2 regions of the Paraburkholderia nemoris genome follow, and region 2 is predicted to be linked to the other one. Evidence: riboswitches for the same ligand, from Rfam matches in the RefSeq annotation. Region 2 holds a riboswitch; the other holds the start of a gene.

Region 1 (3,404 bases), on a different contig from region 2:
GGCTTTGTATTGCCGTATAGCGTCGAGGAAAGTGAGGCGTTCTGGAGCGGCAAGGTGCTGCCGTCGCTGCGTGCCGGCGCGCTCGTGCTTTTTGTTGCTCGCCATGGCGAGGCGATCGCCGGTACCGTGCAACTCGATTACGACACGATGCCGAACCAGCGTCACCGCGCCGAGGTGCGCAAGCTGCTGGTCCATCCGTCGTTCCGACGCCTGGGTATCGCCAAAGCGTTGATGGCGGAACTGGAACACCGTGCGCACCAGCTACAGCGCAGCCTGCTGACGCTCGATACGCGCACCGGCGACAAGGCCGAGCCGCTCTATGCCGCGCTGGGTTATCAAACGGCTGGTGTGATCCCGCAGTTTTGCCGCGACACACTGGAGGAGCGGCTCGATTCAACCACCATCATGTACAAGACGCTACGAGCGTGACGCAGGCGAGTCTGCATCGCGTGGTTTAACGGCGCGAATCGAGCGCGATGCGCACGGCCAGACCGGCGAGCACGGTGCCCATCAGCCAGCGTTGCACCAGCAGCCACACCGGGCGCCCAGCGAGAAACCCGGCGATCGAACCTGCCATGATCGCAATCAACGCGTTGATCGTGACGGAGACGACAATTTGCACGCAACCCAGCGCGATCGACTGCGTGAGCACGCTGCCGTGCTCCGGTGAAATAAATTGCGGCAGCAGCGACAGATACATCACCGCGATCTTCGGATTCGCGAGGTTCGTGACGAGCCCCATGGTGAACAGTTTGCGGCGGCTGTCGTGCGGCAGGTCGCGCACCTGGAACGGCGAGCGGCCGCCCGGCTTGACCGCCTGCCACGCCAGATAGAGCAGGTAGAGCGCGCCGCCGAAACGCAGCGCGTCGTACGCGTAGGGCACCGTCAACAGCAGCGCGGTGATACCGAACGCCGCACAAAACATGTAGAACACAAAGCCGAGCGCGACGCCGCCGAGCGACACGAGCCCTGCTCGCCGCCCCTGGCAGAGCGATCGGGAGATCAGATAGATCATGTTCGGGCCGGGCGTGAGCACCATGCCGAGCGAGACCAGGGCAAAGGCAAGCAGCGTTGTGGCAGCGGGCACGGCGTTCTCCTGTGGGAATTGAAGTCGGGCAATGCCGCCAAATATAGCCGACGCCGCCGGTTCAAGCCTTAAACCCCCACATAAAAAGTCCCTATAGGCAGTTGAATGGCTTTGATTGCGCTAGTTAGTGGGGCGGACGCGCCGTTGCATATGGCGCCGTACTGCTCAGATGGCGCGTTGCATCGAAAGAAACACTTGCGGCGAAATTTATTGCCCGGTATCGTCTAGCCGTTCTGCAATGCAGCGCGGGAGAGATCGTCAGAGGATTGTGACGACGCCGACGGAGCAACCGCCCCGGAAACTCTCAGGCAAAAGGACCGCGCAGCTGGAACATCTGGAGAGCGGCGCCATGCGCGCCCACCGAAGGGGATTCCCTGCATACCGCATGCATCGCGATGCGTATGCTCACAGGAAGAAACTCTCAGGTACATGGACAGATGGGGCATCGACGCCGGTTTCGACACGAAATCGACACCGGTGATGCTCAACTACTCTGGACCATGTCATGTCACGAATCGCCATTATCGGCGCCGGCATTACCGGCGTTACGACTGCGCACGCCCTGGCGCAGCGCGGCCACCACGTCACCGTGTTCGAACGCCATCGCTATGCGGCGATGGAGACCTCGTTCGCCAACGGCGGCCAGTTGTCCGCCAGCAATGCCGAAGTCTGGAACAGCGCGGCCACGGTGCTCAAGGGCTTGCGCTGGATGCTCACACGCGACGCCCCGCTGCTGCTCAATCCGATGCCCACGTGGCACAAGTATTCGTGGATGGGTGAATTTCTGCGGCAGATCCCGCATTACCGGACGAACACGGTCGAAACGGTGCGGCTCGCGATTGCCGCGCGCGAGCACCTGTTTTCGATTGCCGAGCGCGAAGGGATCGACTTCGATCTGGAGCGGCGCGGGATTTTGCATATCTACAAGACGCGCAAGGAATTCGATGCGGCCAGCAAGGTAAATGAACTGCTGCGCGAAGGTGGTCTGGAGCGGAATCCGGTGACGTCGAGCGAATTGCACGCGATCGAGCCCACGCTGCATGGTGATTTTTTTGGTGGGTTTTTTACGCCATCCGATTCCACTGGCGATATTCACAAGTTCACGCGTGGGTTGGCTGAAGCTTGCGTGCGGCATGGTGTCGAGTTTCACTACGACGCGGAAATTACGTCGATCGAGCAGCCGGCTGAGGGACGCTTTTCGTTGATGGTCAATCTGGAAGGTGAATCGCAACGGTTTGCTTTCGAGCGGATCGTGGTGTGCGCCGGTGTGAAGAGCCGCGACTTCGCGGCGATGCTTGGCGATCACGTGAACGTCTACCCGGTTAAGGGTTATTCGATCACCGTATGTCTCGACGATGAAGTGAGTCAGCAGAACGCGCCGTGGGTCAGTTTGCTCGACGACAGCGCGAAGATCGTGACGAGCCGGCTCGGCGTGGATCGGTTTAGGGTTGCGGGGACGGCGGAGATCAATGGATTCAATCGGGATATCCGGTCGGATCGGATTGCGCCGCTGGTCGACTGGACTCGACGGTATTTTCCTGAGGTGTCGACTTCGAAGGTGATTCCTTGGGCGGGGTTAAGGCCGATGTTGCCAAGTATGTTGCCGAAGGTTGGCCGCGGCAAACGGCACGGCGTTTTTTATAACACCGGGCATGGGCATTTGGGGTGGACGTTGTCGGCGGCTACGGCGCAGGTTTTGGCGGGGGTTGTTTCATAGGGCCTGCTTGCCTGCGCGGCGAACATCGGCCCTATGCTGCGACATCGCTTGCGTAGCGCCAGACATCCCTGAGCGGGCGCACTTCCATGGTGACGCCCATGCGACTTCTGTCATCACTTACCGCATCGCGCGGCAGGTGATGGCAGAGATTTCCGCTGCAGGATCCCGCGACTTTGAAAGTACCCACGCTTAGGGGTTCAGCAACCGGTAAGCCTTGGCTCAATTCGGCCGTTCCCCTAGCTATTGACCTGGACTTGATTTGACACGCAACTGGCGAAGCGTCCCCAAAGGTAAAACCCGCTACATCTGCTAGTGTTGTCCAATTGCGGCCCACTCCCGAGGGAATCTCCATGACCAGATCCCGCTCTGTCACACGCAACGACCCGAGCTCGCGCCTGAGTGATGGACAGGTCGCGGCTGAAGCCAGAACGCGGTTAGCGTGGGATGCCGCGGTGCCCAAAAACGCGATAAGAGTAAAGGTCTCCCACGGCCGCATCACGCTGCAGGGCGAACTTCACCGTGAGCAGCAAAGAACCGCCGCACTCGAAGATGTCGCCCGTCTGTTTGGCGTAACCGGCGTCTCGGACCTCACTACGATCA
Region 2 (3,404 bases):
GCTTCGAGCATCGCTTGCTGGTCGGCCGAATCCGGGCCGATGTGCCGTTCAGCGAAGGCGTCATGCACTTCGAGCGCGGCGAGCGAGAGAGGAGTGCGGTTCATCAGACGATCCGGGTGTTCGAGCTTCATGAGGTGTTCCTGGCGGTGCGGGCGTCCGTTCGACTGTCGAATCGGACGCGCCGCGCCTGTCGGGTTTAAACGTAATGGTGCAACTTGCGGTGAATCAGGCGCCGACGGCCTTGGCGTACGCGTCCGCGTCGATCAAGCGATCCTGCGATGCGTCCGCAGCCGGCTTGATCTTGAAGAGCCAGTTCTCGTACGGCGCGCTGTTGACGCCATCCGGCGTGTCGGCGACGGCCGGGTTCGCTTCGATGATTTCGCCAGAGACCGGCGCGTAGATATCGGAAGCGGCTTTCACCGACTCGATCACGGCGACGGTGTCGCCAGCGTTGACGGTCTTGCCCAGTTCCTGGACTTCGAAGAAGACGATGTCGCCGAGCGCTTCCTGCGCGTGGTCGGTGATGCCGACCGTCAGCGTGCCGTCTGCTTCGGTGCGGACCCACTCGTGCGATTCGGTGTATTTCAGATCGGCCGGGATGCTCATCGGATGCTCCTATGCGGTGTTATTCGGTATGAACTTAAAAGATATGTCGCACGCGCCGGCTGCTTAAACTGCGAGCACTTTGCCGTTGCGTACGAACGGCAGTTTTACCACGCTTGCGGGTACGTTTTTGTCACGAATCTGGACGTGAACGGTGTCGCCCGGCTGCACGCCTTTCGGCACGCGCGCAAAGGCGATCGATTCCTGCATCGTGGGTGAAAAAGTACCGCTGGTGATTTCGCCTTCGCCGTGCGGCGTGACGACTTTCTGGTGAGCACGCAGCACGCCTGCCGCCTTGCCGTTTTCCTTCAGCAGGATCAGGCCGACGAACGAGGCCTGTGAGCCATCGGCCTCAAGCTTGGCCTTGCCGACGAAATCGCGCTGCGAATTTAGATCGACGGTCCAGGCGAGGCCGGCGTCCAGCGGCGAGACGTTGTCGTCCATATCCTGGCCGTAGAGGTTCATGCCGGCTTCGAGACGCAGCGTGTCGCGCGCGCCGAGACCCGCAGGGCGCACGCCTTGACGCACCAATGCGTCCCAGAATTCGCAGACGGACGTAGCAGGCAGGACGATTTCGAAACCGTCTTCGCCGGTGTAGCCGGTGCGGGCAATCATCAATTCGCCAAACGGCGTGTTGTCGACGATCGCGGCGTTAAACGGCTTAAGGAGTTCGGTGGAGGTGCGGCTGGACGGCGCGACTTGCCAGACCTTATCGCGGGCGTTCGGGCCCTGCACGGCGACGATCGCCAGATCGCGGCGCGGCGTGATGGTCAGGCCGTAGCTGCCTTCGGTGTTGAGCTTGGTGAACCAGGCGACGTCTTTCTCTGCGGTGCCGGCGTTGACGACCAGGCGGAAGTGGGTCTCGCTGAAGTAATAGACGATCAGATCGTCGATCACACCGCCATTCGGGTTCAGCAAACAGGAGTAGAGCGCGCGGCCCGGCGTTTGCAGCTTGCCGACGTTATTGGCCAGCGCGTGTTCGAAGAAGGCGCGCACGCGTTCGCCGGTGAAATCGACGACGCACATATGCGAGACGTCGAACATGCCGGCGTCGGTGCGCACGGCGCGGTGTTCGTCGATCTGCGAGCCGTAGTTGACGGGCATGTCCCAGCCGCCGAAATCGACCATGCGGGCGTTGAGCGCACGATGGGTGGCGTTGAGCGGGGTGTGTTTGAGTTCGGTCATGGGGCCTCAGGCGTCTCGCGAAACAAAAAAGGCCATGCGGCGCTACGCCTCGCGGCTGATGCCTGCGAGCGATTGCGTTGCATGACCCCTCTGTCCTCGATACCTGAGAGATTGCGCTACCGAGCGATAGTGAAGCCGTGATCGCTACGGTGAAACGCGCGCCCCTTCGGTGGGCAGCTTGCCAGAATCTGCTCGATTAAACGATGCAGACGGCTACTGCCGCTCTCCAGAGTGCGAAAAACCGATGCCTTGATGTTGCCTGGGCGCGGGTTCTTCGACGCAGTCGGTCCTTTTGCCTGAGAGTTTGCGGGTGTGCCCCTTCGGCGGCGCGGCCTGCGATTTCTGCGGCCAGCACGCTCTCCCGACGCGTGCGGCGAATGTACGCGAGGGCCGGGGGCTTGTCAAATAAAGGCCCGCAAGGGGCATGGGGGTTGGTGCTGCGGATTCGTGACAGTCAAAAAAAGCGCGGGACGTGATGCCCGCGCTTCTTTGCTTCGGTGCCTGAACCAGTGCGATTAGCCGACGCGATTAAGCGACGCGACTAAGCGCCGGTTTATTCGCCGATGGCGTGTGCCGCGTTGTCCAGTTCCTGATTCAGCACGCGCTGTTCGTCGCCGGACAGGCCGCCGCCGTGTTGCGCCGCCATGTCGTGGGCTTCCTGACGGATCACGTCGAGGCGATGGTGCAACGCGCCGCCTTGCGGGGGCGGGTAGTAGCCTTGGTTGACGCGAGCGTCGATGCGGCGGCTCAGGTTGTCGATACGGCCGTTGACCTGGTTGAAGCGCTGATCCGCGATCTGTTGCGGGTTAGGGCGCGGCGCCGGCGCGGGTTGCTGAGGGGCCACCACGCAGGCGGCGAGAGAACTGAGCAATGCGCATGCTGCAAGTGCGCGGACGATTCGGGGCATGGACTCTCCGGGAGGTCGTTGTCGTTTTGTGGTGCTACCGGGGTAGCAACGGATTGTTGGGGATTCACGCTGACCGCGGAGGCGGGGTTATTTGTAACGTTATGTTCCTTTCGGGGTTGTCAGGCTTTTGCCATTGGCGGCGGCATGGTCCGCATGCTGCCGCCAATGGCGCAGAAAGCGCCCCGTGGCGCAGAAAGCGCCCCGTGGCGCAGGAAAACGTCAGCGAATGCGCTCAAACGGCAACCGGACGCCTTCCTCCGAACTCCGGGCTGCAAGCTCGATAATCGTCATCACGTCGACTGCGTCCTGAGCACTGACGGGGAATTTCGCGCCGTTCTGAATGGCATCCGCCAAGGCAATATAAAAGCCGACGTATTCGCCATTGCGCGTAGGCACCTCCCGCTCGACTTCCTGATCGCCTTCGAGCACACGCAGCACGCCGGGCGCATTGCCGGCGCCGAACCCGTCATCGCCAGGCCGCAAGCCGGCTTTCAACTGATCTTCCTGCGTATCGAGCCCGTATTTCACGTAGCTCCCCTGCGTGCCGTGAATCGTAAACCTCGGCGCGACGTACGCAGTCAACGCGCTGGCATGCAACACCACCTCGAACTCACCGTATCCCAGCTGAATATGGACGTAGTCCGGTGCACTGGCTTGATCGCGATGCGTCCGAACCGTCGCGGACACGGTCTGCGGTGCGCCGAACAGA

Evidence for each region. Region 2 has a riboswitch for glycine ahead of gcvT (glycine cleavage system aminomethyltransferase GcvT). Riboswitches for the same ligand answer to the same signal wherever they lie in the genome.
Region 1: another riboswitch for glycine. It lies ahead of KHO33_RS02690 (D-amino acid dehydrogenase); the one in region 2 lies ahead of gcvT (glycine cleavage system aminomethyltransferase GcvT).

The regions. Positions count from the first base shown of each region.
Region 1 is NZ_CAJNBO010000001.1:611,291-614,694, reverse strand. It holds gene KHO33_RS02700 (GNAT family N-acetyltransferase) at 1-429, shown strand, start outside; gene KHO33_RS02695 (LysE family translocator) at 455-1,087, opposite strand; glycine riboswitch at 1,324-1,417, shown strand; gene KHO33_RS02690 (D-amino acid dehydrogenase) at 1,593-2,804, shown strand; gene KHO33_RS02685 (BON domain-containing protein) at 3,155-3,404, shown strand, end outside.
Region 2 is NZ_CAJNBO010000009.1:165,343-168,746, reverse strand. It holds gene gcvP (aminomethyl-transferring glycine dehydrogenase) at 1-131, opposite strand, end outside; gene gcvH (glycine cleavage system protein GcvH) at 226-606, opposite strand; gene gcvT (glycine cleavage system aminomethyltransferase GcvT) at 670-1,788, opposite strand; glycine riboswitch at 1,869-2,028, opposite strand; glycine riboswitch at 2,063-2,162, opposite strand; gene KHO33_RS16150 (hypothetical protein) at 2,342-2,695, opposite strand; gene KHO33_RS16145 (oxidoreductase) at 2,915-3,404, opposite strand, start outside.